DNA from 2 places in the Pantoea sp. UBA4549 genome. Region 2 is predicted to be linked to the other one. Evidence: predicted binding sites of a transcription regulator. Region 2 holds the regulator's gene; the other holds the start of a gene.

Region 1 (15,460 bases), on a different contig from region 2:
GGTTGTTTAAAACTCAGTCAGCTTGTGCATGTAGAATGTAGAGAAACGGACCTTATCGTCAAGCAATCGGCCCGGATGCGTGGGCAGAAATTCATCAAAATTTGAGGCAGTTAACGCTATTGAGAATTTTGTGATACAGGTCGCGCATCTGCTTTTCGTACCGATAGCAGCGATAGCAAACCCGTCTTGACAGACGTGTTAAACTTCAGGTTACTGCAGGCTAAAATGCATGACCGCAACGCAGAATTCCAATGGATGATTATGGCAAACACAAACGACTGGCTTAATTTTGAACACCTGGCCGAAGACAAAGTACGTGAAGGGTTAAAGCCGCCTTCAATGTATAAAGTCATCCTGAATAATGACGATTATACACCTATGGAATTTGTTATTGACGTTCTGCAAAAGTTCTTTTCTTATGATATTGAACGCGCCACGCAACTGATGCTGAAAGTTCACTATCATGGAAAGGCAGTCTGCGGTGTTTTCACCGCTGAAGTAGCAGAAACAAAAGCTGCGCAGGTGAACAACTATGCCAGAGAGAATCAACATCCTTTGCTGTGTACGCTGGAAAAAGCCTGAACCTGTCTCCATATAGGAAACAGGCAGTCAGAGCGATAATTGGGGGAGGTGCCAAATGCTCAATCAAGAACTGGAACTCAGTTTAAACATGGCTTTCGCCAGAGCGCGCGAGCACCGTCACGAGTTTATGACCGTCGAACATCTGTTGCTGGCGCTGCTCAGCAACCCGTCGGCCAGAGAGGCACTGGAAGCCTGTACGGTGGATATTGTGGCTCTGCGTCAGGAACTCGAAGCCTTCATCGAACAAACCACACCGGTGCTGCCGGCAGGCGAAGCGGAGCGCGATACGCAACCTACGCTCAGCTTCCAGCGCGTACTGCAGCGTGCGGTGTTCCACGTTCAGTCTTCCGGTCGCAGTGAAGTAGCAGGCGCTAACGTCCTGGTCGCTATTTTCAGCGAGCAGGAGTCGCAGGCGGCATATCTGCTGCGCAAACATGAAATCAGCCGTCTTGATGTGGTGAATTTCATCTCTCATGGCACGCGTAAAGATGAGCCCGGTCAGTCGCAGAGTAATGCGGATAATCCGGTCAATGAAGAGCAGGCAGGCGGGGAGGAGCGTATGGAAAACTTCACCACCAATCTTAATCAGCTTGCTCGCGTTGGCGGCATTGACCCGCTTATTGGTCGCGACAAAGAGCTGGAGCGCGCCGTGCAGGTGCTGTGTCGCCGGCGTAAAAACAATCCGCTGCTGGTGGGTGAATCCGGCGTGGGTAAAACCGCTATTGCCGAAGGGCTCGCCTGGCGTATTGTGCAGGGTGACGTACCGGAAGTAATGAAAGAGTGCACTATCTATTCACTGGATATCGGCTCTCTGCTGGCGGGCACCAAATATCGCGGCGATTTTGAAAAGCGGTTTAAAGCGCTGCTCAAACAGCTGGAACAGGATAACAACAGCATCCTGTTTATTGATGAAATTCATACCATCATCGGTGCCGGTGCGGCGTCGGGCGGGCAGGTGGATGCCGCTAACCTGATTAAGCCACTGCTCTCCAGCGGCAAAATCCGCGTGATGGGTTCCACAACTTATCAGGAGTTCAGCAATATTTTCGAGAAAGATCGCGCACTGGCGCGCCGCTTCCAGAAAATTGATATTACTGAACCCTCGGTTGAAGAGACCGTGCAGATCCTCAACGGACTGAAGCCGAAATATGAAGCGCATCACGACGTGCGTTATACCGCTAAGGCCGTGCGCGCAGCAGTCGAACTGGCGGTGAAATATATCAACGACCGTCATCTGCCGGATAAGGCGATTGATGTGATTGATGAAGCGGGTGCGCGGGCACGTCTGGTGCCGGTGAGCAAGCGTAAGAAAACCGTTAATGTCTCTGACATTGAATCGGTAGTGGCGCGAATTGCACGTATTCCGGAACAGAGCGTGTCGGCCACCGATCGTGATACGCTGAAAAATCTGGGCGACCGCCTGAAAATGCTGGTATTTGGTCAGGATAATGCAATTGAGGCGCTGACCGAAGCGATTAAAATGAGCCGCGCTGGCCTGGGTCAGGATCGCAAGCCGGTAGGCTCTTTCCTGTTCGCCGGCCCGACCGGGGTAGGTAAAACAGAAGTCACCGTACAGCTGGCTAAAGCGCTGGGCATTGAGCTGCTGCGTTTCGATATGTCGGAATACATGGAGCGCCATACGGTCAGCCGCCTGATTGGTGCACCTCCAGGCTACGTGGGCTTTGACCAGGGTGGTCTGTTAACGGATGCGGTTATCAAGCATCCGCACGCGGTTGTGCTGCTGGATGAAATTGAGAAAGCGCACCCGGATGTCTTCAACCTGCTGCTGCAGGTTATGGATAACGGTATGCTGACCGACAACAACGGGCGTAAAGCGGACTTCCGCAATGTGGTGCTGGTCATGACCACCAATGCTGGCGTACGCGAAACCGAACGTAAGTCGATCGGCCTGATTCAGCAGGATAACAGTACGGATGCGATGGAAGAGATTAAAAAGATCTTTACGCCAGAGTTCCGCAACCGTCTCGACAACATTATCTGGTTCCGTCATCTCTCTGCTGAGGTGATCCATCAGGTAGTCGATAAGTTTATTGTTGAACTGCAGGCGCAGCTGGACGCAAAAGGTGTTTCACTGGAAGTGAGCGATGACGCGCGCGACTGGCTGGCAGAAAAAGGCTACGATAAAGCAATGGGTGCGCGTCCGATGGCGCGTACAGTGCAGGAAAGCCTGAAAAAACCGCTGGCCAATGAACTGCTGTTTGGTTCACTGGTGGATGGAGGCTCGGTGTCGGTGGGGCTGGATAAAGATAAAAACCAGCTTACTTATCACTTCCTGAGCGCTGAAAAGCGTAAAACGGAAGGGACTGTGCACTAACGCCTGACCAGGAAAACAAAAGGCCGGATAATTATCCGGCCTTTTTTTGCGGCTGGAAACTTAACCAGCCCGCGACGTGTGCAGCAGCTTAGCGACTGCGGAAGACAATGCGGCCTTTGCTCAGGTCGTACGGGGTCAACTCAACAGTGACTTTGTCACCCGTCAGGATGCGGATATAGTTTTTGCGCATTTTACCGGAGATATGAGCGGTAACCACGTGCCCGTTTTCAAGCTCTACGCGGAACATGGTGTTAGGTAACGTATCCAGTACGGTACCCTGCATTTCAATATTGTCTTCTTTGGCCATCGAATCCTCTGGGTGAACTACCAAACTGTTGAACCGGCAAGATAATGCCGAATTCCATGATTTATGTAAAGAAACGTTGGCTGTTTTTGCCAACGCTTCGCCGTGCGTCGCGCTATAGCGCGTGCAGTACGGATAAATTCGGGTGTTGTTGACGTCTGCGGGGGATTAGCGGGCTAAGAATCTGCAGCAACCGGCCCGGCGGGCACGGATGAAACAGTTTCAGGAACAGGTGAGATTCCCAGCCTGGCAATTCCGGCTCGCCACAGCGAAGCGCGGACGACATACCAAACTCGCTTATTGTATCACTTTTATGTAGATTTGTGTGCAAAACATCTGCGGGCAGGGCTAAAAAAGGGTCTGTGTTTGCCAGCATCCCTCAGCAACCGGCTGCCACGCCAGTTTTTTTAGCGCCTGCAGATAGTCAGCACGCGGGATTTCTGTTGCCCCAAGTGATGCGGTGTGGGGATTCAGCACCTGGCAATCAATGAGTTTTCCCTGGTGGGCACGGAAGTGTTGTGAAAAGACCCATAACGCGGTTTTAGACGCGTTTTCCTGTCGGCTGAACATCGATTCTCCGCAAAACATCTGTCCGAGCGCCAGACCATACATGCCGCCAGCCAGGCTATTTTCATGCCACACTTCGATAGAGTGCGCATGGCCCAGCTCATATAGCCGCAGCCAGGCACGTTTGACTTCGAAGGTGATCCACGTTCCCTCCTGACGCCCGGTGGCGCAGCCTTCAAGCACCTGCGCAAACGCGTGATTCATGGTAACGCGATAGGGAGAGCGCCGGTGAAAACGCGCCATGCTCCGGCTGAGATGAAACGCATCTGGCATCAGCACGGCTCGCGGATCGGGCGACCACCAGAGGATCGGGTCGCCGGGCGAAAACCAGGGAAAAATACCGTGCTGGTACGCATTAATCAAACGCGCAGGCGAGAGATCTCCGCCCATAGCCAGCAAACCGTTTGGTTCGCGCAGCGCCATTTCCGGCGGTGGAAAGTGCAGTGAATCACGTGAAAGTTGTACCAGTCTCATGGCATCAGCTACCCAAAAGCGTCATCTCCAGACTATAACGCAAAGCGTTGCCGGAAACGCCAGTAGCGACCCGCTTTTGAGATTAATTCGTCATGCGAACCCGATTCCACAATGGTGCCCTGATCCATCACGCAGATGCGGTCCATCCTTTCCAGGCCCTGCAGGCGATGGGTTACCACGATCAGCGTCTTACCCTCGCTGACCCGCAGCAGTAACTGCAGGATCTGCTGCTCAGTCGTGGCATCCAGCCCTTCGGTAGGCTCATCCAGCAGCCAGAGGTCGCCGTTATGCAGCAGGGCACGCGCGATGGCCAGGCGCCGCAGTTCGCCGCCGGACAGCGGCCTGCCGCCTTCACCCATCCAGCTATCCAGTCCGTCAGGCTGCTCGGCCAGAAAGCCGAGTCCAGCCTGAACCAGCGCGGCAGTCAGCTCGCTATCGCTGGCCGCCGGGCGCGCCAGTAACAGGTTATCGCGCAGCGTCTGGCTGAAAAGATGCACGCGCTGTGTTACCACGCTGATACGCTGCCGCAGGCTGCGCTCATCCCACTCTGAGAGCGGAATATCATTAAGAGAGATATGACCCGCGGTGGCTTCCCGGCTGCGGGTGATAAGCGCCAGCAGGGTCGATTTGCCACAGCCGGTCGGGCCGAGCAGGGCAATACGTTCGCCCGGCTGCAGCCGCAGTGAAAAATGCTGTAATACCGGCTCCGGGCGTTGCGGATAGCTAAATGAGATGTCATCCAGTACCAGACGCATTTCCGGCCCTGCGTCCTGCATACGCGGCGGAAAATGGATGGCCGGCGGCTGGTCAATGATTTCCTGCACGCGCTGTGCGGCGCTGCTGACCTGCGCCAGCGGCAGAAACGCGCCGGCAACCGGCGCCAGCGCTTCAAACGCCGCCAGACCGCAAAACAGAAACAGCGCAATCGTTGCGCCCCCGACAGTGTCAGCTGAAATCCACAGCAGCAGCGTTACGGTCAGACCGGCTATCAGCAGCAGCAGGCTCTGTGCAAACGCCTGCAGGTGATGCTGCTGTTGCTGCGCGTGCTGCCACTGCCGCTCTTCACTGTCCAGCCGCTGACGCCAGGCCGTTGCCGCACCATAGATCTGCAGTTCAGCCTGTGCCATGAGCCAGCAGGCAAGCTGCAGGCGCCAGCTCGCCTGCGAACGGGCGATGCGCGCGCCGGCAGTCTGACCAAAATAGCAGAACGCGGCGGGCAGTATCAGCAGGGTCAGCAGCATGCTGCCCCCTAAAATCAGCGCCAGGGGCAGGTTGAGCAGGGACAGACCGCCGGTTACAACGATAATAACCACCGCTGCACCGGCCAGAGGCGAAATAACGCGCAGATAGAGATGGTCGAGCGTATCAACATCGCTGACAAAGCGGTTCAGCAGCTCGCCGTGGCGAAAGCGCGACAGCTGCTCAGGCGCCAGTGCCATCAGGCGCCTGAAAGTATATACACGCAGATGCTGCAGCACCCGAAAGGTGGCATCATGACTGACAAGACGCTCAAAATAACGCGCTGCGGTACGTATAATCGCGGCACCGCGCACGCCTGCTGCCGGCAGCATATAGTTGAAGGTGTAGAGCCCGGCCATACCTGCCAGCGAGGAGGCAGCAAGAAACCAGCCGGAGAGCGTAAGCAGGCTCACACTGGCCAGCAGGGTAAAGATAGCCAGCGCGATCCCTAATCCCAGGCGCCAGGGATGCTGCCGGAACAGACGCAAAAAAGGCATTAATGAACGCACAGTGAATCCTCCTGCTGACGTTGCCGTATCATCTCCTGCAGCAGCCCGGGCTGAGTGCTGAGCTGCTGCCAGCTTCCCTGCTGTACCAGTGCACCCTGCTGCATAACCCACACCGCATCCCACTGCGCCAGATCGTGCAGCTGATGCGTGATCATCAGCGTCGTCTGCTGCCGTGCCGCCTGGTTAAGCGCCTGCATCACATGGTATTCACTGGTACTATCCAGACCTGAACCGGGCTCATCCAGCAGCAGCAGTTTTGCCGGCTTCAGCAGCGCACGGGCAACCGCAATCCGCTGTGCCTGACCGACGGAAAGTCCGACCCCATCATCGCCGGTCGGCGTATCCAGCCCCAGCGGGAGGCCAGCCAGAAAGTCGCTCACGCCTGCCTGTGCCAATACAGCCTGCAGCCTGCTCTCATCAGCGGATTGCTCCGGCATCAGGTTATCGCGCAGCGTTCCTGCGGGCAGCTGTGGGTTTTGCCCCACCCAGGCAAGTTGTCGCTGCCAGCTTGCACGCTCGATATAGCGCAGATCCACGCCGTTAGCCCGCAGCGTCCCCTGCCAGGGCAGGAAACCAAGCAGCGCATTCATCAGCACGGTTTTACCTGCGCCGCTTTCACCAACCAGTGCAACCCGGCAGCCTGCGTGCAAAGTGAAATTAAGCGGCTGCGTCAGCGCATGGCCGCTGGCACTCATCACCACCAGATTTTCTGCGGTCAGCGTCAGAGGGGCGTTTTCACACCATGGACGAACCGCCTCCGGTTGCGGAACGTCCGGCGACGCATGCAGGAACGTTTCCAGCGCATCTGCCGCGCCTGTCGCCTGCGCTTTAGCGTGATAAAAGGTGCCCAGATCGCGCAGCGGCTGGAAAAACTCCGGTGCAAGGATCAGCGCAAGAAAGCCGGCGAACAGCGTTACGCCGGCACCGTAATGACCGAAATCAAATTCGCCAAGGTAAGAGAAGCCAAAGTAGACGGCAACAACGGCAATGGCCAGCGAGGCAAAAAACTCCAGTACCGCTGAGGAGAGAAACGCGAGACGCAGCACTTCCATCGTCCGCTGACGAAAACTATCGGTGCTGGCAGCAATAGCCTTTTCTTCAGCCGCCGCACGGTGGAACAAACGCAGCGTTTCGCGCCCGCGCAGACGGTCGTAAAAATCACCGCTCAGCCGCGATAGCGCGAGAAAGTTACGCCGGCTGGCATCCGCTGCACCCATGCCAACCAGCGCCATAAACAGCGGGATCAGCGGTGCGGTAACCAGCAGAATCAACCCTGCAGCCCAGTTGACGGGAAATATGGCAATCAGAACCGCACAGGGAATAACCACTGCCAGCGTCATTTGTGGCAGATAGCGTGCATAGTAATCCTGCATTTGCTCAATCTGTTCAAGCAGCAGCGTTGACCAACTGCCCGCAGGTTTGCCCTGTATCCAGGCAGGCCCAAGCGCATCAAGACGATCAAGCAGTTGCCGCCGCAGCGCCCGCCGGATAGCAAGACCGGCGCGGAAGCCCGCCATCTCCCGTCCATAGTTAAAACCGGCGCGCAACAGAAAACAGAGCAGCAATAGCAGAAACTGAGCAACCAGCGCCGAACGGGGCTGATGAGACACGATTAGCTGGTACAGTAGCGTAGCCATCAGCCACGCCTGCGTAATAAGGATGATTGCGGAGGCAAAACCGCATAGTGCAGCCAGCCGCAGGGCATTTGCGCCAGAAGCTCGCTGCTGCCGTAACCAGCTCAGCACTGTCTGTTGCCGTGATCTGTTCATACTGTCGTCTGCTCTTCTGAATCAGGGCGAAACCCGGATAAAGTATCAGGTTATTGCGATCGGCAGCACTTTAGCACGCTGTATATAAAAAAGGCGACCTGAACAGGTCGCCTTCATATAATTATGATCAGATTATTAACAACTTACCGATCGTTTTTAACCAGACCATCCAGATAGCGCTCTGCATCCAGCGCAGCCATACAGCCGGTGCCGGCTGATGTAATCGCCTGACGATAGGTATGATCCATGACATCACCTGCGGCAAAGACGCCCGGAATACTGGTTTGGGTCGCGTTACCGTGCAGGCCGGACTGTACTTTAATGTAGCCATTCTCCAGTGCCAGCTGGCCCTCGAAAATGGCAGTGTTTGGGCTATGACCAATCGCCACAAACAGGCCTGCTACCTCAAGTGATTCTGCAGGCTCACCGTTAGTTGCCAGCAGCTTCACGCCCGTCACACCCATCTGGTCACCGGTCACTTCTTCCAGCGTACGATGCGTATGCAGCACAATATTGCCACTGCGCACTTTTTCCATCAGCCGGTCGATCAGAATCTTCTCTGCGCGGAAGGTGTCACGGCGGTGGATCAGGTGCACCTCAGCCGCGATGTTGGCAAGGTACAGCGCCTCTTCAACAGCAGTATTGCCTCCGCCGATTACCGCAACTTTCTGGTTGCGATAGAAAAATCCGTCGCAGGTTGCACAGGCAGAGACGCCCCGGCCCTTAAACGCCTCTTCAGAAGGCAGACCCAGATAGCGTGCCGATGCGCCCGTCGCAATAATCAGAGCGTCCGCCGTATATTCGCCGCTGTCACCGGTCAGGCGAAAAGGGCGCTGCTGCAGATCAACGGTATGAATATGATCGAACAGGATTTCAGTATTGAATTTTTCGGCATGCGCATGCATACGCTCCATCAGCGACGGCCCGGTCAGGTCGTGCGGGTCGCCTGGCCAGTTTTCAACTTCGGTGGTCGTCGTAAGCTGGCCGCCCTTTTCCAGACCGGTAACCAGCACCGGATTCAGGTTAGCGCGTGCCGCATAAACTGCAGCGGTATAACCGGCTGGGCCTGAGCCCAGGATAAGCAGTTTGCTGTGTTTGGCCGTACTCATGCATTCCTCAGTGTGTTTCTGACAACAGTGATTTTGATTGTAGGGAAATTAGGACAGCAAAAAAAGCTTTGCACCATTTTGTTAGCAATTGCTGCAAGCGGCGTAGACGATGAAACGTATCTTTGCTGCAGCGTTGCGCTAAAAGAGTGCATTCTGAGTAAATAAAGGACATCACTGCCCTGAAAATATCATTTAAAAACAGGGCTCCAGCACGGTATCTGGCATCTTGTACTGAATTTAGATGTTTTACTTTGACAATCGCCTGCGCATTTGCGAAAACATTGGAAGAAGCAGAGAGTCTCTGACGGTTCAGAATGGTAATTCATCACTGTTTTGCGCGGCGGCGTCAGAAAATCTCAGCCTGACATTGGTAATGACGCATGATGTGGACAGACAGCATGCGTCATACGGATGGTGCGTGACTGCACAGGCTTATGGTCTTCAATTCAGTAAGGCTCTGAAATACGCATTTTTCAGGGTGTGGCAGGCATAGGGAAGGAATTAAGAGAGACAATAATAATGGTAGACAATAAAAAGCGCCCCGGAAAAGATCTGGATCGTATCGACAGAAATATCCTGAATGAACTGCAAAAAGATGGCCGTATCTCCAATGTTGAGCTTTCCAAGCGCGTAGGCCTTTCGCCAACGCCATGCCTTGAGCGTGTTCGCCGTCTGGAGCGACAGGGCTTTATCCTGGGCTACACCGCGCAGCTCAACCCCCACTATCTTGATGCATCCCTGCTGGTGTTTGTTGAGATTACTCTGAATCGCGGTGCCCCTGACGTGTTTGAGCAATTTAACGCCGCAGTGCAAAAACTTGAGGAAACTCAAGAGTGTCACCTCGTTTCCGGTGACTTTGACTATCTGCTGAAAACCCGCGTGCCTGATATGTCTGCCTATCGCAAACTGCTGGGAGAAACCTTGCTGCGCCTGCCAGGCGTAAACGACACCCGTACCTATGTCGTGATGGAAGAGGTTAAACAGAGTAACCGGCTGGTCATTAAAACCCGCTAACGCAGGGAAGGTGCAAAGCGTGCAGGATTTAGGTACACTCCTGTGAATTCATACAGGACCAGCGTCGGGCTCTTCCGGCGCTGTTGCCTTCTTATTTTACAGGCACCTGGAGAGTTCTCTTGAGCCAGGAATACACAGAAGATAAAGATGTTTCGTTACAACCGCTGAGCAGTGGACGTCGTCTGCTCGAGGCGTTGCTCATCCTTGTAGCCCTGTTCGCCATCTATCTGATGGTGTCACTGGTGAGTTTTAACCCTTCCGATCCCAGCTGGTCTCAGACCGCATGGCATGAACCTATCCATAATATCGGGGGTAGCGTTGGCGCCTGGCTGGCAGATACTTTGCTGTTTATCTTCGGCGTGATGGCTTATGCCATTCCACCCGTTATCCTGGGCCTGTGCTGGATCACTTTTCGTCAGCGCGATCGGCAGGATTATATCGACTATTTTGCCGTTGGATTACGTCTGATAGGCGTGCTGGCGCTGGTGGTGACTACCTGTGGCCTGGCAGCACTGAATGTGGATGATATCTGGTACTTCGCCTCAGGCGGTGTTATCGGCAGTCTGGTCAGCAATGCTATGGCACCGTGGCTTCATGGAGCAACCGGCACGCTGACGCTGCTCTGTATCTGGGCTGCAGGTATCACACTCTATACTGGCTGGTCATGGCTCGCTATCGCTGAAAAAATCGGGAGCGTGGTAATGGGCGTGCTGACGTTCGCCAGTAACCGCTCTCGTCATGACGATCGCTGGGAAGAAGAGGAGTATGATGAGGACGCGGATGTTCCAGCGCGTCCGGCTGTAGCGCTTCAGGCTGCTGACGAAGAGGACGTGCTGCTGGCTGCGCCGCGAACGCCTGCGCCCGCGCCTGCACTTGCTGCTGAGCTGGCCAGTGAACCCCTGCTGGCCAAAGCGTCCAGCGCAACCGCTGCAGCACTGTCTGCAGTGAGTGAAGCTGCCCGGCAGGCACCGCCCGCTTCGGCTCCTGTAGCAGAACCTGTACTGGCGGTTGAGCCAGCGGCTACACAGGCTGCGGTGCCGCAACCGGTCGCATCTCAACCGGTTGTTGCAGCTACGCCAGCATCGCAGACGCCACCCCTCTATCATTTTGAACTGCCGGAAGAGCCTGTCGCGTCACCTGCTGTACAGGATGAAGATGGCCCGCGCATGGGCGACTGGCAAAGTGCCGATCGCTTTTCTGCTGTTGCCCCTGCATTTACGGCCGCTGCGGCCACAGGTGCTGCCACTGCTGCCGTACAGCGTGCGGAAGAGTCGCTGTCGCCTGTTTTTGACATTGTGCCTGAGCGCGATCGTAACCCGCAGGTAAAGCAGGGTATTGGTCCGGAGCTGCCGCGACCCAACAAAGTTAAACTGCCGACCCGACGTGAACTTGCCTCTTATGGGATTAAACTGCCTTCACAGCGTATGGCAGAAGAGAAAGCGCGTGAAGAAGCAGAGCAGCAGCAGCCGGATGTGAGTGCCACGCTGCATCAGCCGCAGTATGAAGAAGACGCTGCGCTTCAGGAAGCGCAGTTGCGTGATGCATTTCAGTCACAGCAGCAGCAGCGCTATGGTGAAAGCTGGGAGTCGCATACTGAAGAGGATGATCAGGAGGCGCAGCATCAGGCGCAGCTGGCAAGCCAGTTTGCGGCACAGCAGCAGCAGCGCTATAGCGCGCCACAGGAAGAAAAAGCGCCGGTGTTTAATCTGGATACCTCGGCTGCTTTTGACTTCTCACCCATGAAAGATCTGGTTGATGATACGCCGAGCGAACCGCTGTTTACTATCGCGGCCACGCCGGAACCTGAAGCGCAGTGGCAGCAGCCAGCCGTACCGGCAGCAGAACCTGTGGCGCCGCGGCAGCAGCCAGCCGTACCAGCAGCGGAACCCGCTATTCAGTGGCAGCAGCCAGCTGTACCGGCAGCGGAACCGGCGGTGCAGCAGCAGCCAGTTGCACCGGCAGCGGAACCAGCGGTTCAATGGCAGCAGCCCGCCGTGCCGGTAGCGGAACCGGCTGTGCCCGCACAACCCGTTCCACCGCCTTCATACAGTGAAGCGGGCAGCACAGGATTTGCAGCAGAGCCAGAGCCTGCAGTCGCACCGGCTACTCCGGCGCAGGATAGTCTGTTTCACCCTTTCCTGGTGCGTCATGAACGACCACTGGAGAAACCTTCGACGCCGCTTCCGGTACTTGAGCTGCTGACAGCTCCGCCGGAAGAAGAAGAGCCCGTGGATATGTTTGCGCTGGAACAGACGGCGCGTCTGGTAGAAGCACGCCTGGCGGACTATCGGGTAAAAGCTGAAGTGGTAGGGATCTCTCCGGGCCCGGTGATCACCCGTTTTGAACTCGACCTGGCTCCGGGCGTTAAAGCAGCAAGGATCTCTAACCTCTCCCGCGATCTGGCGCGTTCGCTGTCAGCCGTGGCGGTGCGCGTGGTGGAGGTCATCCCCGGTAAACCTTATGTCGGGCTTGAGCTGCCGAACAAACATCGCCAGACAGTCTATCTGCGTGAAGTGCTGGATTGCGACAAATTCCGCGATAACCCCTCTCCTCTGTCAGTGGTGCTGGGTAAAGATATTTCCGGACAGCCTGTTGTTGCCGATCTGGCAAAAATGCCACACCTGCTGGTAGCCGGTACCACCGGTTCCGGTAAGTCGGTTGGCGTTAACACCATGATCATCAGCATGCTCTATAAAGCGACACCGGAAGAAGTGCGCTTTATTATGATCGACCCGAAAATGCTTGAGCTGTCAGTTTATGAAGGGATCCCACATCTGCTTACCGAGGTGGTAACCGACATGAAAGACGCGGCTAACGCGCTGCGCTGGAGCGTGGTAGAGATGGAGCGTCGCTACAAACTGATGTCTGCACTGGGCGTACGTAACCTTGCCGGTTATAACGAAAAAATCGAGCAGGCTGCGGCGATGGGCCGTCCGATTCCGGATCCGTTCTGGAAGCCGGGAGACAGCATGGACATGACACCGCCCGTGCTGGAGAAACTGCCTTACATCGTGGTGCTGGTAGATGAATTTGCCGACCTGATGATGGCCGTGGGTAAAAAGGTAGAAGAGCTGATAGCGCGCCTGGCGCAAAAAGCGCGTGCTGCCGGTATTCACCTGGTGCTGGCAACTCAGCGTCCGTCGGTTGACGTTATTACCGGTCTGATTAAAGCCAACATTCCTACCCGTATCGCTTTTACGGTATCAAGTAAAATTGACTCGCGTACTATTCTCGATCAGGGCGGCGCAGAGTCGCTGCTGGGAATGGGTGATATGCTCTACATGCCGCCTAACTCTTCGATGCCGGTACGCGTGCATGGCGCATTCGTGCGCGATCAGGAAGTTCATGCTGTTGTGCAGGACTGGAAAGCGCGCGGACGCCCGCAGTATATTGACAGCATCACAGCGGGTGAGGAGAGCGAAGGCGGCGCAGGGGGTATGGATGGTGATGAAGAGCTCGATCCGCTATTCGATCAGGCTGTCTCCTTTGTGGTTGAGAAACGTCGTGCCTCTATCTCTGGCGTGCAGCGTCAGTTCCGCATCGGCTACAACCGTGCGGCACGTATCATTGAGCAGATGGAAGCACAGGGTATTGTTTCTGAGCCGGGCCATAACGGTAACCGCGAGGTGCTTTCACCGCCACCACATGAAATGTAACGCCGGCTGACAGCACTATTTTCCTCATGGGCCAGTTATTAACTGGCCCATTGTTTATCTGTTGCGCAATCTCCATATCTTTGGGACCTTTCGGCTTTTTCTTCTGTCGAAGAGACAATACGGCAACTACGTTTAATAGCAGTGAGTATCAGGAACAGTGAATAAGGAATCGAATCAGATGAAATTACGCGTTATTGCCTGTGGCCTGCTGGCCGGTTTTGTTTCAGCATCTGCACTGGCAGATGCCTCTGGCGATCTGCAGCAGCGCCTGAACAAAGTAAACAGCTTCCATGCCAGTTTTAGTCAGAAAGTGACCGACGGCAGCGGCGCTAATGTTCAGGATGGTGAAGGGGAGTTATGGGTTAAGCGTCCCAGCCTGTTTAACTGGCATATGACGGCACCAGATGAGAGCGTTATTGTTTCTGACGGTAAAAACCTGTGGTTCTATAACCCGTTTGTCGAACAGGCCAGCGTCAGCCTGTTGCAGAATGCCACCAGCAATACGCCCTTTATGCTTATCGCGCGCAATCAGCCCAGCGACTGGCAGCAGTACAATATCAAACAGCAGGGGGACAGCTTTGAGCTGACGCCAAAAAACAGCGACGGCAATCTGAAGCAGTTCACCATCAACGTCTCATCATCGGGCACCATCAATCAGTTCAGCGCGATTGAGCAGGATGGCCAGCGCAGCAGCTACCAGCTGAAGAGCCAGAAAAATGGTGCCATCAGTCCCGATAAATTTACCTTTACGCCACCAAAAGGGGTAACGGTAGACGACCAGCGTCAGTGAGGTTGAGTTGAGTAATCTCTCTCTGGATTTTGCCCCTTCAAATGCGTTTAAACCGCTGGCCGCCAGAATGCGGCCCGCCACGCTTCAGCAGTATATCGGCCAGCAGCATCTGCTGGCCCCGGGTAAACCGCTGCCGCGGGCGATTGAAGCCGGACAGCTGCACTCAATGATCCTGTGGGGCCCGCCGGGCACCGGAAAAACCACGCTGGCGGAGATCATCGCGCACTACGGCAACGCTGATGTGGAACGCATTTCAGCGGTGACGTCCGGCGTAAAGGATATTCGTGAAGCGATTGAACGTGCCCGGCAAAACCGCCATGCCGGCCGGCGTACTATCCTGTTTGTGGATGAGGTCCATCGCTTTAACAAAAGCCAGCAGGATGCTTTTCTACCGCACATTGAAGACGGCACCATTACGTTTATTGGCGCGACTACGGAAAATCCTTCGTTTGAACTCAATTCTGCGCTGCTGTCGCGCGCGCGCGTTTATCTGCTCAAATCACTGACCACAGAAGATATTGAGCAGGTGCTGACGCAGGCGATGGAGGATAACACCCGTGGTTATGGCGACAGCGACATTGTGCTGCCTGATGCCACTCGCCGGATGATCGCCGAACTGGTAAGCGGTGATGCACGCCGGGCGCTTAATACGCTGGAAATGATGGCGGATATGGCAGATGTTAACGCAGAGGGTAAACGGGAGCTGACGCCGCAGTTGCTCACTGAAGTCGCCGGCGAGCGCGCGGCGCGCTTTGATAATCAGGGCGATCGCTTTTACGATCTTATCTCGGCGCTGCACAAATCGGTGCGCGGCTCTGCGCCCGACGCGGCGCTCTACTGGTATGCCAGAATCATAACCGCAGGCGGGGATCCGCTCTACGTCGCACGGCGCCTGCTGGCTATCGCCTCGGAAGATGTCGGCAATGCCGATCCGCGTGCAATGCAGGTAGCCATCTCAGCCTGGGACTGCTTTACGCGCGTCGGGCCGGCAGAAGGCGAGCGCGCGATTGCGCAGGCGATTGTCTATCTGGCGTGTGCGCCGAAAAGCAACGCAGTGTACACGGCTTTCAAAGCGGCGCTGCGCGATGCGCGCGAGCATCCAGACTATGATG
Region 2 (15,460 bases):
CCCTTTATGAAGCGCTATACCCATCTGCCGCAGGTGGTGCTCGGCGCAGCTTTTGGCTGGGCGATTCCGATGGGGTGGGCCGCCGTAAGTGAGTCCTTACCTTTAGTCTGCTGGCTGGTGTTCTTCGCCAACATCTGCTGGACGGTGGCCTACGATACGCAGTACGCCATGGTGGATCGCGATGACGATCTGAAAATAGGCGTCAAATCCACGGCGATTCTGTTTGGTCGTTTTGACAAGCTGATTATTGGCCTGCTGCAGCTGGCTGCGCTGGGGCTGATGGCGCTGGTGGGAAGCATACTGAATCTGAACGGGGCCTTCTACTGGTCACTGCTGGCTGCCGGCGCGCTGTTTGTCTATCAGCAGAGCCTGATCGCCCGGCGCGAACGTGACGCCTGCTTTCAGGCGTTTCTGAACAATAACTACGTGGGGCTGGTGCTGTTTGCGGGTGTGCTGCTGAATACGCAGCCGTTTCTGGCGCTGTTCTGAACCGGCAGGGACGCATAAGAGCGTCCCTGCCTGCCTGCCTTACTCGTGTGCGACCGCACTTTCAATTGTCAGACGCACATCGCTGGTGACCAGCTCCGCCAGCATCTGCCACATCACGTGCGTGCGCTCCGCATCGGCATCACCGGAGTCGCTGATATAACGCTCATCGCGCAGCGTCAGCACCAGCGTGGTAAACACCGCTTTATCAAAGAACTCCGGAGCATTGATACCGTGCAGCACTGACAGACGCTGCGCCAGCGTACGACTCTCTTTCTCCAGCGTGCCACGGTTAATCGTGGGTTTGGCGCTGAGAATGGCAAAGGTGATCGCAAAGCGCTGCAGCGTTTCACGAATACCGGCCGCCAGCAGCTGCAGCGTGCGGTAGCGCGCGGCGCTCAGCTTAATCTGCCCGTCCAGCTGCGTCACCAGACCCTGCCGCGCCATCTCCGCACACAGCGCATTAAGCAGCGCCGGCAGTTCAGCACTTTCCCAGCGCAGGAACAGCTCACTTTTCAGCATCGGATAGACCAGACTCACCTGACGCAGAAGCTCGGCTTCACTGATTTCGCGGTGCTGCTGCACAATCGCCGCAATCAGCGACGGCATCACCAGCATATGCTGAATGTTATTGCGGTAGTAGGTCATCAGCACGGCCTGCTCGCGCGGCAGAATAATAATATCGCCGATGCTGTCCTGCTCGGTTTCGAACTTGTTCATGCCCATCGCGTGATCCAGCAGCGCTTCGGCGCTCAGATCGGGCACCGTGGCTTCCGGTGAATAGGGCACGTTGCGCAGCAGCTGCGTGTAACACTCCAGCTGCTCCGTCAGCTGCTCACGCGTCAGTGAGCGCTGACGCGACGCCAGCAGCGCGGTCACACACAGGTTCATGGCGTTGGCCGCACCCGCTTCGTTAATACGTACCATCAGGCTGGCAGCGATATCGTTCACCGCTGGCGTCATCCACGCGGGGCGCTGCGGATCGATAGGGTCAATCGCCTCGCGCCACTCAGGAATATGCTTGTTCAGATAGTTAACCAGCGGCAGCGGTTCACCAAAGTTAACGTAGCCCTGACCAAGATTGCGCAACTTACGCAGGCCGCGCACCATCTGCACAAAGCCCTCTTTCTCTTTCGCCGCGCCGCGCAGCTCTTTGGCGTAAGTCCCCACTTCCATTACATGCTCATAGCCGATGTAAATCGGGACAAAGGTGATCGGGCGGCTGCCGCCGCGCAGCAGCGCCTGCAGCGTCATGGAGAGCGTGCCGGTTTTGGGATCGAGCAGGCGACCGGTGCGCGAGCGCCCGCCCTCAACAAAGTACTCAACCGAGTAGCCACGGCTGAACAGCTCGCCCAGATATTCGCGGAATACGGTGGAGTAGAGTTTATTGCCCTTGAAAGTACGGCGAATAAAGAAGGCCCCCAGCCGGCGGAAAATCGGTCCGGCTGGCCAGAAGTTGAGATTGATACCGGCAGCGATGTGCGGCGGCACCAGTCCCTGATGATAAAGCACGTAGGAGAGCAGCAGGTAATCCATATGGCTGCGGTGGCAGGGCACATAGACTATTTCATGGCCATCCTGCGCCAGCTGACGCACGCGCTCGCCGCCGTTTACGTTAATGCCCTGATAGAGCCGGCTCCAGAGCCAGCCCATGATGCGGTCGGTGACGCGGATCGCCTCGTACGAGAAGTCCGCCGCGATCTCTTCCATCATCTCAACGGCGTTTTGCTGCGCTTTTTCATGCGAAATCTTTTTGCTGCGCGCTTCATCCTCAACGGCTTTTTCAATCGCTTTCGACTGCAGCAGTTTGTTGAACAGATCCTGACGGGCAGGCAGGCTGGGTCCTACCGCAGCCAGACGCTGACGGGCAAAATGAATACGCGCCACGCGTGCCAGTTTCTGCGCAATCGACTTATCCGTGCCGTGTTCGGTCGCCATCTGGCGCAGCGAGACGGTAGAAGAGAAGCGGACAAAGCTGTCGCGGCCGTGCCAGAGAATGGCAAAAAACTTCTGCACGCCATTCAGTACGCGCAGATGCGGCGTGGGCTCACCCTGAATTTCACGGCCCGGTGCCCGGCCAAACATCACCGCCACCGGCAGCATCTGGACATCCAGCTGCGGATTATTACGGTGCAGATCCAGATAGTCGTGAAACAGTTTCACTGACTCCGGATTCGCCACGTAATAAGGGAAGACGCGCGGGCCGTCATGGATAAACACATGGCGCGGCAGCAGCGTACCGTCAATCTCCAGCGGCGCCAGCGGATCGGGCAGATCAAGCCGCAGACACTGATTGCGCAATGTAAGCAGGTCCGCCTTTGAATCATAAGGCAAAACATACATCACGGGACGGGTGGGATCGATACCGTGCTCCGAAACCGGATCGGTCGGTATGACCTTACTTTTTACCAAAATAGAGAGTGGTAAATTCAATAATTTGTAATAGAGTTTACGCCAACCTGACATAGACAACTTGAAGCCTCTTGTTAGCAAAGCGCGGCAAGCATACCAGAAAGTGCAGCGAAGATCTGTGGCTGTGCCATCGTACGCTGCGCACTCATTGACGCCAAAATTACTCAAGGGTTCCCTATCCATGGCAAATAACGTTACCGGCCTGCTGCGCATTATCAAAGCCGCAGGCTACTCCTGGCAGGGTATACGCGCAGCGTGGCAACATGAGGCGGCTTTTCGTCAGGAGGCGATCGCGGCGGCGATCGCGGTGGTCATCGCCTGCTGGCTGGATGTGGACGCGGTGACGCGCGTGCTGCTGATTGGCTCGGTGATGCTGGTGGTGGTGGTAGAGATCCTGAACAGCGCGATTGAAGCGGTGGTCGACAGAATTGGTCAGGAGCGTCACCCGCTGGCGGGGCGCGCCAAAGATATGGGCTCTGCCGCCGTGCTGCTGACCATTCTGCTTGCGCTGTTTGTCTGGATTTCGCTGCTCTGGCCGCACGCGCATTAAGGCCTGAAGTACCGATATATCGCTGATTTTTGCCGCAGCTGCGGTTTTCATTTCGCCAATACCTGTATATACTCACAGCGACTGTATAAACAACCAGGGGGCGGGATGAAAGCGTTAACCAGCAGGCAGCAGCAGGTCTATGACCTGATTCGCGACCATATTAATTCAACCGGCATGCCACCAACGCGTGCTGAAATTGCTTCACAGCTGGGCTTCCGCTCACCCAATGCGGCTGAAGAGCACCTGAAAGCGCTGGCGCGTAAAGGGGTCATTGAGATTGTCTCTGGCGCCTCACGCGGCATTCGCTTGCTGATGGAAGAAGAGACAAGCGGCGGATTGCCGTTAATCGGACGTGTGGCTGCCGGCGAGCCGCTGCTGGCTCAGGAGCACATCGAGACCCATTATCAGGTCGATGCTAACCTGTTTAAGCCGAGCGCTGATTTTCTGCTGCGCGTCAGCGGAATGTCGATGAAAGATATCGGGATTATGGATGGCGATCTGCTTGCCGTACATAAAACCCAGGATGTGCGTAACGGCCAGGTCGTGGTAGCGCGCATCGATGATGAAGTCACCGTAAAACGCTGGAAAAAGCAGGGTGCTATCGTGCATCTGCTGCCAGAAAACAGCGATTTTCAGCCTATCGAAGTGGATACGCGCCAGCAGTCACTGACCGTTGAAGGTCTGGCTGTGGGTATTGTCCGCACCGGTGAATGGCTGTAATACCTGGTTAGTCCCCCTGCTGCGGTCTGTGCCTGCACAGACCGCAGTCTGCTATATTACCCCTCTGCTTCCAACCGTGACGCCGTGCAGCTGCATGAAGCGCGTTGCCCGCATTAACAGGACTGGCTGATGCCGCTGTTTACCTCTTCTGACCGCACGCTCTGGCGGCTGGCGCTGCCAATGATCCTCTCTAACATCAGCGTACCGCTGCTGGGCATTGTGGATACGGCTATCATTGGTCACCTCGACAGCCCGGTTTATCTCGGCGGCGTGGCCGTGGGCGCAACCGCCACCAGCTTTGTCTTTATGCTGCTGCTGTTTCTGCGCATGAGCACCACCGGTCTGACGGCACAGGCATTTGGCGCCCGGGATACACCTGCGCTGGCGCGTGCGCTGATCCAGCCGATGCTGATTGCGCTGACAGCAGGCGTGCTGTTCATTGCATTACGTACCCCGGTCAGCGAGCTGGCGGCCGCGCTGATGGGCGGCAGCGAGGCGGTGCAGCAGCAGGCGCAAACCTTTATCGCTATCCGCTGGCTCAGTGCGCCTGCCACACTGGCAAATCTGGTGATCCTGGGCTGGCTGCTTGGCGTACAGTATGCGCGTGCACCAATGGTGCTGCTCATCACCGGTAACGTTGTGAATATCCTGCTTGATTTGCTGTTTGTTCTGCAGTGGCACTGGGGCGTGGCGGGTGCCGCTGCGGCCACCGCCGTCGCGGATTATGTGACGCTGGCGGCAGGGCTGTGGATGGTGGCACGTGTGCTGGCGCTGCGCGGCATATCATTTTCACTGCTCAAAGCCAGCTGGCGCGGCGACACCGCGCGCCTGTTCCGTCTTAACCGCGACATCATGCTGCGTTCGCTGCTGCTGCAGCTCTGCTTTGCCTCGCTGACGCTGCTGGGCGCGCGGCTCGGCCCTGAGGTGGTCGCGGTCAATGCGGTATTACTGATGTTTCTGACCTTTACCGCCTATGCGCTGGATGGCTTTGCCTACGCGGTGGAAGCCTGCTCCGGTGAGGCCACCGGCGCAGGCGATCGCAGCCGGCTGCGGCTGATCTGGTATGCCGCCTGCCGGCAGGCGGGCATCGTGGCGCTGCTGTTTGCGGTGATTTACGCCGTCTGCGGCCCGGCAATTATCGCGCTGCTGACCTCTATTGAATCGCTGCGCGAAGCGGCCGACCGCTACCTTATCTGGCAGGTGATCCTGCCGCTGGCTGGCGTCTGGTGCTATCTGCTGGACGGTATGTTTATCGGGGCCACACGCGGCCGCGATATGCGCAACAGCATGCTGCTGGCGGCGCTGGGCTATGCACTGACGCTGCTGACGCTGCCGTGGCTCGGGAACCATGGCTTATGGCTGGCTATTACCGTATTCCTCGCGTTAAGAGGCATTACCCTGGGACTGATATGGCGCTATCACTGGCGGCGCGACAGCTGGTTCAGCGTGTAATGTCATCGGGTTAACCGGCAGCGCATAAAACTGGCGAATTGTGCTGCGACGGTTAACCTTAATAGGACAGATCGCAGGTCAGGCGGCGGTTCAGCCCCCGCTGTGGGGGCGTTCCGTCTGGCTCAGCAAACTGTGGAGACGCGTAATGAACAGAGATGAAGCAAGCGGCAGCTGGAAACAGTTCAAAGGAAAATGCAAAGAGCAGTGGGGCAAGCTGACTGATGATGACCTGAGCGTGATTGAAGGCAGGCGCGACCAGCTGATTGGCAAAATTCAGGAGCGCTATGGCTATGCGAGAGCAGAAGCGGAGCGCGAAGTGAACGAATGGGAAAGCCGGCACAACGATCGTCGCGACTAGCGCTACCCCGGTTCAGAACATACCCCCCGCTCGCAGGCCTTCAGGCGTGCACTCAGCCCTTTTTACCGCGTTTTTTACTCATGGCTTCATGATCGTGCGCGCAGCTGGCGTGCTGGGTACAGGCAGCAATTTCAGCGCAGTTTTCGCACAGGCCGTGCGCTTCAATCACCGTATGGCGCAGGCTGAAGTTCGCCTGGTCAGCCAGTCCCGCAATGATTTTTTCCACGCCGTGTGCCTGTTGTTCACTCACGGCGGCACAGCTGTCGCAGACCAGCATAACAGAACTGTGGGCCGGCTCATTAACGTGATGACAGACCACATAGCTGTTGTTGGACTCCACGCGGTGGATAAATCCCTGTTCCAGCAAAAAGTCGAGGGCACGGTAAATCGTGGGCGGCTTCGCCTGAGGTTCACTCATACGCAGCTGATCCAGCAGATCGTAGGCGCTGACAGAACCTTTCTGCTCAGCCATCAGGCGCAGTACTTCGGCACGCTGCGGCGTAAGACGCACGCCGCGATCGAGACAGAGCGCCTCAACCTGGGTCAGCAGCTGCGCTGGGGTAAGAGTTGACATAATGTTCTCCGGCTTACAGGTGATGTTATTTTATCACACTCCATCCGCCCATGCTGTTTTTGCCTGCTCTGGCCTAAGCGTGCTGTCGATCACACATATCCGGCAATTTTAAGAGTGTTTTACGCGCTATTTTTGCTTTGCAAGTGACCAGATTCCCGATATGGTTCAGGCAGGCTAAAGTTATCACTGGCCTTATAAGAGCAATAATTCGCCTGAGTGGCTAAAAAAAGCGCAGAGTGGCGCATTCGTGTCCAATTCTGCGAACAGCAGTGCTTATCCCTTTCAGTTCACAGCAATGAAGCGTTAGCCGCCATTCAGAATAGCGGTTAACACCATTATTTCGCCTACGCGACACTCAATAATTTTTTAAGGTGATAGCAGCCTCATGACGACAACACGCTTTACGCTGGCCCGGGTGGCTTATTTTGCTGGTTTAAACGCGCTGCTGGCTTCCTCTTCAGCGCTGGCCGCGGGAACCTGGTATGATGCGCGCAATGATGCGATGGGCGGAACCGGTGTCGCTTCGTCGCACTGGAGTTCTGCCGTGCTGGCTAACCCGGCGCTGATGACGCGCGCCCAGCCGGAAGAGAATGCCGGCATCATTTTTCCCTCTGCCGGATTACAGGTGACGGATAAAGACAAGCTGGTCGATCGTATTGATGACATCACCGATACGGTTGATCGCTATCGCGACGTAATTGATAACATCAACGAGAGTCTCATCTCGGATCCGTTTGCTGCCATCAATGCCGTGCCGCAGCTGCGTGCCGCAGCCGGCGATATGGCCGACCAGCTGCGCAGGCTTAAAGGTAATAAAGCGGATGCGACCGCAGGCGTTGCAGTGGCCGTTACGGTTCCGAATGAGACGCTGCCGTTTGCCTTTATCACCAAAGCGTATGGTACCGCCCATATTCGTGCCAACGTGGTTCAGAGCGATATCGATTATCTGGACAGTCTGGCAAACGGCGCGTTTCCGCAGCCGGGCGATCAGGATAACCTGCGCTCCAGCGCGAACGGACTGGCAGCGCTGGTCACCGATTATGGTATTGCCATGGCGCATGAGTTTACGGTTGCCGGTCACCCGGTCTCGCTGGGTGTTACGCCTAAGCTGCAGAAGACCTGGCTCTATAACTACAGCGCCAGCGTCTATAACTACGATAAAAACGATCTTAAAAACGGGCGCTATCGCAGTTCAGACACCGGCTTTAACGTTGATGCCGGTCTCGCCACCCCATTTGCTGAAAACTGGACGTTTGGTCTGACCGGCCAGAACCTGATCTCACGCGATCTGGATACCAAAGTTGTTAATGGCTATCGCGATACCTATCAAATCCGTCCGCTGGTAACGACCGGCCTCGCGTGGGAGCGCGGACCGGTTACCCTGACCGGCGATGTGGATCTCACGGAAACCAAACGCTTTAAGTCGCAGGAGAGCAGCCAGTATGCGGGCGCAGGCGCGGAATATCGCATGCTCGACTGGCTGGCCCTGCGCGCAGGCTACCGGGCCGATCTGAAATCAAACGACGTTAACGTGGTTACTGCCGGTCTTGGTCTGTCGCCGTTTAACAATGCGGTGCATCTGGATCTGGCGGGCTCCGCCGGTAAAGATCGTACCTGGGGTGCGATGGTACAGCTCGGCTTTAACTTCTGACGGGTCTGTCACGGGCGGCTGTGTCGTCCGTGACGGCTGTGGTATCATTGCGCAGTTTCTCATCATTTAACTCCGGATCTACTGCGCTTCATGACTGATAACTTCTCTTCGCAACGCTTTTCCATCGCGCCGATGCTCGACTGGACCGATCGTCACTGCCGCTATTTTCATCGCAAGCTTACCGGCGATACGCTGCTCTATACCGAGATGGTGACGACCGGCGCGATTATTCATGGCAAAGGGGATTACCTTGCCTACAGCGAAGAGGAGCACCCGGTTGCTCTGCAGCTGGGCGGCAGCGATCCGGCGGCGCTGGCGCAGTGCGCCAGACTGGCTGAAGCGCGCGGTTACGATCAGATCAACCTGAACGTGGGCTGTCCTTCCGACCGCGTACAGAACGGTCGCTTTGGTGCCTGCCTGATGGCGGATGCGAACCTGGTGGCCGACTGTATTAAAGCGATGCGCGATGTGGTCTCTATTCCGGTCACGGTAAAAACCCGCATCGGTATCGACGAGCAGGAGAGCTATGCGTTTCTGTGCGACTTTACCGGCACCGTGGCAGAGCGGGGCGGCTGCGACACCTTTATCATTCACGCACGCAAAGCCTGGCTCTCAGGGCTGAGCCCGAAAGAGAACCGGGAGATCCCGCCGCTGGACTACCCGCGCGTTTATCAGTTAAAGCGCGATTTTCCGGCGCTGACCATCGCCATCAACGGCGGTGTGAAAACGCTGGAGGAGGCAAAGTCGCACCTGATGCATGTAGATGGCGTAATGATGGGCCGCGAAGCGTATCAAAATCCCTCTATACTGGCACAGGTCGATCGCACGCTGTTTGACCGCACAGCGCCGGCAGTGGATCTGGTGGCGGTGGTGCGTTCAATGTATCCCTATATTGAAGCGGAACTTGCGCAGGGCACCTATCTGGGACACGTTACCCGGCATATGCTGGGCCTGTTCCAGGGGATCCCCGGCGCGCGCCAGTGGCGACGTTATCTGAGCGAAAATGCGCATAAACCGGGCGCGGATGTGCGCGTGCTGGAAGCCGCGCTGGCGCTGGTGGCCGATCGCATCCCGCAGGAAGCGTAATCCGCGTTCTCTGAAAACCGCAGCAGAGATGGTGCGGTTTTATTTTGCCTGAAATCTGGTTTTTTTCACCACGTTTACTGAAGCACTCTGAATAAACCCAATTTAATCAATTGGTTATAAAATGGCTATTCTGGCATGAAAATTGTATCTGTCAGAAGAGTTCTGACAGAGGAGGCTAAACGTGGAAATGGTATTTGTGCTCGGGTTTTTTTTAATGCTGCTGCTGACCGGCGTTTCTCTGCTGGGGGTGATTGCGGCTTTAGCCGTTGCCACCGCGCTGATGTTTTTAACCGGCCTGTTTGCGTTTGTCATAAAACTGTTACCCTGGCTGCTGCTGGCCGTGGTCGCTGTCTGGCTTTGGCGCCACTTTACGACGCCAGGTGGCAACGCCCGACTGAACCGGCTTAAAAGAAAAATCAGCCGAATGGAGCGACGCGGCTGGTAATAAATGCGGCTCAGATCACAGCGCTGAATGCTGCTGGCATCAGATAAGCATTAAACATATTTTTTACTTATATTTTCTGCCACTATACGAATACAGATTCAGTACCGCTGTCCCTACACCAGCGCGAACGAAAAAAAAGAATCAGGGGCTTCCTTCAGGAAGCCCTCTTTTTTTGGCTGAATCAGGGTAATAGCAGGCTGGAGCCCTGCGTCGCACGACTCTCCAGACTCTGATGCGCGCGCACGGCATCACGCAGCGGGAATTTCTGCTGTTCCGGTACGTTCACCTGAATGGCGCGACTGGCTATCAGCGAAAAGAGTTCACTGCTTGCCTGCTCCAGCTCCTCACGGTTTGTGATATAGCCAAACAGCGACGGGCGGGTAACAAACAGAGAGCCTTTTTTGTTGAGAATACCCAAATCCACGCCGGTTACCGGGCCGGAAGCGTTGCCAAAGCTCACCAGCAGCCCGTGGCGCTGCAACGAATCCAGCGACGCTTCCCAGGTATCTTTACCGACAGAGTCATACACTACGGCCACCTTTCTTCCCTGCGTCAGTTCGCTGACACGCTGCGCAATATCCTCTTCGCGATAGTTAATGGTGGCCCATGCGCCGGCCGCTTTAGCCGTCTGCGCTTTCTCTGCGGAACCCACCGTGCCGATAAGATGTGCGCCCAGCGCTTTGGCCCACTGACAGGCAATCAGGCCCACGCCGCCTGCGGCAGCATGAAACAGAAACGTTTCATCTGCTTTCACTTTCCAGGTCTGACGCAGCAGATACTGGACCGTCAGCCCTTTGAGAAATGAGGCGGCCGCCGTTTCAAAAGAGATACTTTCCGGCAGCAGCGCCAGCCGCTCCTCCGCAACGTTGTGTATTTCGCTGTAAGCGCCCAGGACGGCCTGACAGTAAACCACCCGATCGCCAGGCTGAAAACGCGTAACCGCCGCGCCCACTTTGCTCACCACGCCAGCCGCTTCGGTGCCGAGTCCGGAAGGAAAATCTGAAACCGGATAGAGCCCGCTGCGCACATAGGTGTCGATATAGTTAATGCCTATCGCCCGGTTTTCCACCTGCACCTCATGCTCAGCCGGATCGGCAGGATCAAAATCAACCCACTGCAAAACCTCCGGGCCACCGTGCTGACTGAACTGAATACGCTTTGCCATGCTGACTCCTGTGAATGTTCATCCGGGGGCGGTATACTTGCGCGTCCCTTTCACGATCGGTAATGCATTCACTATGGCAGGAAATAAACCCACCAACAAATCGAACGAACCCCGCGATCGGCAGCTGGAAGGCGTAAAAATGCCGCCGCACTCCATAGAAGCGGAGCAGTCGGTGCTGGGTGGGTTGATGCTGGACAACGAGCGCTGGGACAACGTCTCTGAGCGCGTTGTTGCAGACGATTTTTTTAACCGCTCGCACCGCATGATTTTCGCTGAGATGCAGCGGCTGCTGGAGCTGGGCCAGCCTATTGACCTGATTACCCTGTCAGAGTCGCTGGAAACGCGCGGCGAGCTGGAGATGGCGGGCGGCTTTGCCTATCTGGCCGAATTAGCAAAAAATACGCCAAGCGCGGCGAACATTGGCGCTTATGCAGATATCGTGCGTGAACGTGCAGTGGTGCGTGAGATGATCGCGGTGGCCAATCAGATTGCCGATGCCGGTTACGATCCGCAGGGCCGGAGCAGTGAAGACCTGCTCGACTTTGCCGAATCCAACGTCTTTAAAATTGCCGAGCAGCGCGCGAATAAAGATGATGGCCCGCAGAACATTGAGCAGATCCTTGAAGCCACTGTTTCCCGGATAGAAGCGCTGGTCTCCACGCCGCATGACGGCGTAACCGGCGTAGATACAGGCTATCAGGATCTGAACAAAAAAACGGCCGGTCTGCAGGGGTCCGATCTGATTATCGTGGCCGCGCGTCCTTCCATGGGTAAAACCACGTTCGCCATGAACCTGTGCGAAAATGCGGCGATGCTGAATGAGAAGCCGGTGCTGATCTTCAGTCTGGAGATGCCCAGCGAGCAGCTGATGATGCGTATGCTGGCGTCACTGTCGCGCGTGGATCAGACGCGTATTCGTACCGGTCAGCTGGAAGATGAGGACTGGGCGCGCATCTCCGCCACAATGGGTATTCTGCTGGAGAAGAAAAACATCTTTATTGATGACTCTTCCGGCCTGACGCCAACCGAAGTTCGCTCGCGTGCCCGCCGCGTGTTCCGCGAGAATGGCGGTCTGAGCATGATCATGATCGATTACCTGCAGCTGATGCGCGTGCCGTCGCACTCCGAGAACCGTACGCTGGAGATCGCAGAAATCTCGCGCTCCCTGAAAGCTCTGGCTAAAGAGCTGAATGTGCCGGTCGTGGCGCTGTCGCAGCTAAACCGTTCACTGGAGCAGCGCGCAGATAAACGTCCGGTTAACTCCGATCTGCGTGAGTCCGGCTCGATCGAGCAGGATGCTGACCTGATCATGTTTATTTACCGCGATGAGGTGTATCACGAGAACAGCGATCTGAAAGGCATTGCTGAGATCATCATCGGTAAACAGCGTAACGGGCCAATCGGCACCGTGCGTCTTACTTTCAACGGCCAGTGGTCGCGTTTTGACAACTACGCCGGCCCGCAATACGACGACGAATAAGCCTTTACCTGCCTGTGCATGCACGTTTTGTGCATGCATCTCACGTCATCAGAAAATAGTGTTGGACAAGCTTGCCTGCTATCAGGTTATCTGTGCCAAAGCGAACGGGATAACGCTGTGGGATCAGAATGACGCAGGTAGACGATTACGATCTTAAGATATTGACGCTATTACAATCTAATGGCCGCCTCACCAATCAGGAGCTGAGCGATCTGGTGGGTCTGTCCGCATCACAGTGCTCACGCCGCCGTATTAATCTTGAACAGGCGAATTTAATTCTCGGCTATCACGCCCGGCTGTCGCCCGATGCGGTAGGCCTCGGCATGGTGGGGCTGATTGAAGTGCGGCTGAAAAACCATACGCCCGATTATGAAGATAATTTTTTGCAGATGGTTGAAGCAGAACCTGCCATTGTTGACGCGTTTAAAACCACCGGAGACGCTGACTATCTGCTGAAAGTGGCGGTAGCCGATCTCGCCTCGCTGAGTGCGCTGATCAGCCAGCTGGTGGCGGGTCATCAGAGCGTGTCGCACGTGAAAACGGCGGTGGTGCTCAACCGGCTGAAAGAGAATGGCCTGATGATGAAGCCTGCGCACAAAGCGCGCCATAAAGGTGCATAATGCGCCATAAAAGTGCATCAGATTGCTTTCTATGCTTACTTCTCGCGAAAAATACCGAATTTGTGCATGAATCAACGGTTTTATTTTGACTGATGCATAAAAACACGCAATAAAGCGCCTTAGATATCAATGGGATAATCGCTGGCACCCTCCGGCTGAGCAGCAGCAATGCCGGAGTGGTGCGTTTTTTGCAAATGTATCGCTTTTATTTGCACAGAGATCTCCCGATGGACAATATCGCTCAGCCAGTGGCAGCTCCTCATTCCCGTATTGAAGATGCGCTGGCTATCGTGCTGGGAACGCTGATGGTCTCATTTGGCGTTATGCTGCTGAAACAGGCGGGCGCGCTGACCGGCGGAACAGCCGGTATCGCCTTCTTAATCAGCTACCTTTCGTCATCCTCTTTCGGTGCCGCCTTTTTTGTCATCAATCTGCCGTTTTACTGGCTGGCTATACGCCGTATGGGGTGGGAATTTACCTGCAAAACCTTTGGCGCCGTCGCGCTGGTCTCCCTGTTTACCCAGCTGCATCCGCTGTTTGTCCACTTTTCGGCATTAAATCCTTTTTATGCGACACTGTTCGGTAACGTGGTCATGGGGATCGGGTTTATAGTGTTGTTTCGCCACAAAGCCAGCCTGGGCGGGATCAATATTCTGGCGCTCTGGTTACAGGATCGCACCGGGTTGCGTGCCGGGAAGCTACAGATGATGGTCGATACCTGCGTGGTCGGCGCCTCGCTGTTTGTTGTACCGCCACCAATGCTGCTGGCCTCTGTTGCGGGCGCGGCGATCCTTAACCTTATCATTGCAATGAACCATCGTCCCGGCCGCTATCAGGTATAAAAGCGCCGTCTTACGCTTACTAACGCATTTTTATGGAGATCTGCACCGTGTTTCAAAACGTTGATGCCTACGCCGGCGATCCGATTCTGTCGCTGATGGAAACCTATAAACAAGATCCGCGCGCGCATAAGGTGAATCTCAGTATCGGCCTGTTCTACAACGAAGCGGGCATTGTTCCGCAGCTGCAGGCCGTTGCGGCAGCAGAAGAGCGTCTGCAGGCGCAGCCGCATCAGGCATCACTTTATTTGCCGATGGAAGGTTTAGGTCCTTATCGCAACGCGATTGCGCCGCTGCTGTTTGGTCACGACCACCCGGTGCTGAAGGCGGGACGCATCGCCTCTATTCAAACGCTGGGGGGATCCGGTGCGCTGAAAGTAGGGGCTGATTTCCTCAAGCGCTATTTTCCGCACTCTGAGGTCTGGGTCAGCGACCCGACCTGGGAAAATCACGTAGCGATTTTTAACGGCGCGGGTTTCGCGGTAAATAGTTATCCCTGGTATGACGCTGAGACCAACGGCGTTAAGTTTGACGCGTTTATCAGCTGCCTGAAATCGCTGCCGAAGCACACCATTGTGCTGCTGCATCCCTGCTGTCACAACCCGACCGGTGCCGATCTCACTGATGCCCAGTGGGATGAGACCACCGCCGTGCTGAAAGCGCAGGAGCTGATCCCGTTCCTCGATATCGCCTATCAGGGCTTTGGCGCAGGAATGGAAGAGGATGCTTACGCCATTCGCGCTATCGCCGCAGCGGGTCTGCCGGCGCTGGTGAGCAACTCATTTTCTAAAATCTTCTCGCTCTATGGCGAGCGCGTGGGCGGGCTTTCTGTGGTCTGCGACAGCGCGGAAGAAGCGGGGCGGGTGCTGGGCCAGCTGAAAGCAACCGTACGCCGCAACTACTCCAGCCCGCCAAATTTTGGTGCCCAGGTGGTCTCCTGCGTACTGAATGATGCCGCACTACTGAACATGTGGCTGGCTGAGGTTGACGCGATGCGCATGCGTATCACGGAGATGCGCCAGGCACTGGTCAGCGAACTGCAGGCGATTCTGCCGGGCAAAAATGTCGACTACCTGCTGAAGCAGCGCGGTATGTTCAGCTATACCGGCCTCAGCGCACAGCAGGTTGATCGGCTGCGTGATGAGTTCGGGATCTATCTCATCGCCAGCGGGCGTATGTGCGTTGCTGGCCTGAATCACAGTAACGTTAAACGCGTTGCAGAGGCGTTTGCTGCCGTTATGTAACCGCCGGACGCAACACCACGAACCATCCGTTTAATGCGGATGGTTTTTTTTGCGCGCGCCAGGCCACGCTCATGCTTTTTACAGTGGCAGGGTTTACCTTTCGCCAACATGCTGCACACTTAAGAGACCTGTTTTTTTAGGACGTTGATATGTGGCAGCAACAAACCCTTACCCTGAGCGCAAAAGCGCGCGGGTTTCACCTCATTACCGATGAGGTCTTAAGCCAGCTTAACGGCCTTGCCGGCATGCGCATTGGCCAGCTGCATCTGCTGTTACAGCATACTTCTGCGTCGCTGACGCTGAATGAAAACTGCGATCCCACCGTGCGCAGTGATATGGAACAGCACTTTTTACGGCAGGTGCCTGAAAACGCAGACT

What was found. The regulator LexA, encoded in region 2, represses DNA repair genes until DNA is damaged. The targets are predictions, from matches to a motif close to TNCTGTATGTACATACAGNA.
Region 1: B3041_RS10835 (DNA translocase FtsK 4TM domain-containing protein) is a predicted target of LexA. The motif match lies at 9,941-9,960, and genes of this name have one in related genera.

What each region holds. Positions count from the first base shown of each region.
Region 1 is NZ_DGLH01000009.1:869,594-885,053, reverse strand. It holds gene clpS (ATP-dependent Clp protease adapter ClpS) at 262-582, shown strand; gene clpA (ATP-dependent Clp protease ATP-binding subunit ClpA) at 638-2,917, shown strand; gene infA (translation initiation factor IF-1) at 3,006-3,224, opposite strand; gene aat (leucyl/phenylalanyl-tRNA--protein transferase) at 3,570-4,262, opposite strand; gene cydC (heme ABC transporter ATP-binding protein/permease CydC) at 4,295-6,010, opposite strand; gene cydD (heme ABC transporter permease/ATP-binding protein CydD) at 5,998-7,779, opposite strand; gene trxB (thioredoxin-disulfide reductase) at 7,923-8,888, opposite strand; gene lrp (leucine-responsive transcriptional regulator Lrp) at 9,408-9,902, shown strand; gene B3041_RS10835 (DNA translocase FtsK 4TM domain-containing protein) at 10,022-13,558, shown strand; gene lolA (outer membrane lipoprotein chaperone LolA) at 13,737-14,348, shown strand; gene B3041_RS10825 (replication-associated recombination protein A) at 14,356-15,460, shown strand, end outside.
Region 2 is NZ_DGLH01000001.1:3,475-18,934, forward strand. It holds gene ubiA (4-hydroxybenzoate octaprenyltransferase) at 1-489, shown strand, start outside; gene plsB (glycerol-3-phosphate 1-O-acyltransferase PlsB) at 529-2,952, opposite strand; gene B3041_RS00030 (diacylglycerol kinase) at 3,080-3,448, shown strand; gene lexA (transcriptional repressor LexA) at 3,554-4,168, shown strand; gene dinF (MATE family efflux transporter DinF) at 4,298-5,620, shown strand; gene B3041_RS00045 (CsbD family protein) at 5,766-5,978, shown strand; gene zur (zinc uptake transcriptional repressor Zur) at 6,031-6,552, opposite strand; gene B3041_RS00055 (conjugal transfer protein TraF) at 6,938-8,203, shown strand; gene dusA (tRNA dihydrouridine(20/20a) synthase DusA) at 8,294-9,289, shown strand; gene pspG (envelope stress response protein PspG) at 9,477-9,734, shown strand; gene B3041_RS00070 (quinone oxidoreductase) at 9,916-10,899, opposite strand; gene dnaB (replicative DNA helicase) at 10,973-12,379, shown strand; gene B3041_RS00080 (Lrp/AsnC family transcriptional regulator) at 12,508-12,999, shown strand; gene B3041_RS00085 (YitT family protein) at 13,227-13,841, shown strand; gene B3041_RS00090 (amino acid aminotransferase) at 13,889-15,082, shown strand; gene B3041_RS00095 (secondary thiamine-phosphate synthase enzyme YjbQ) at 15,232-15,460, shown strand, end outside.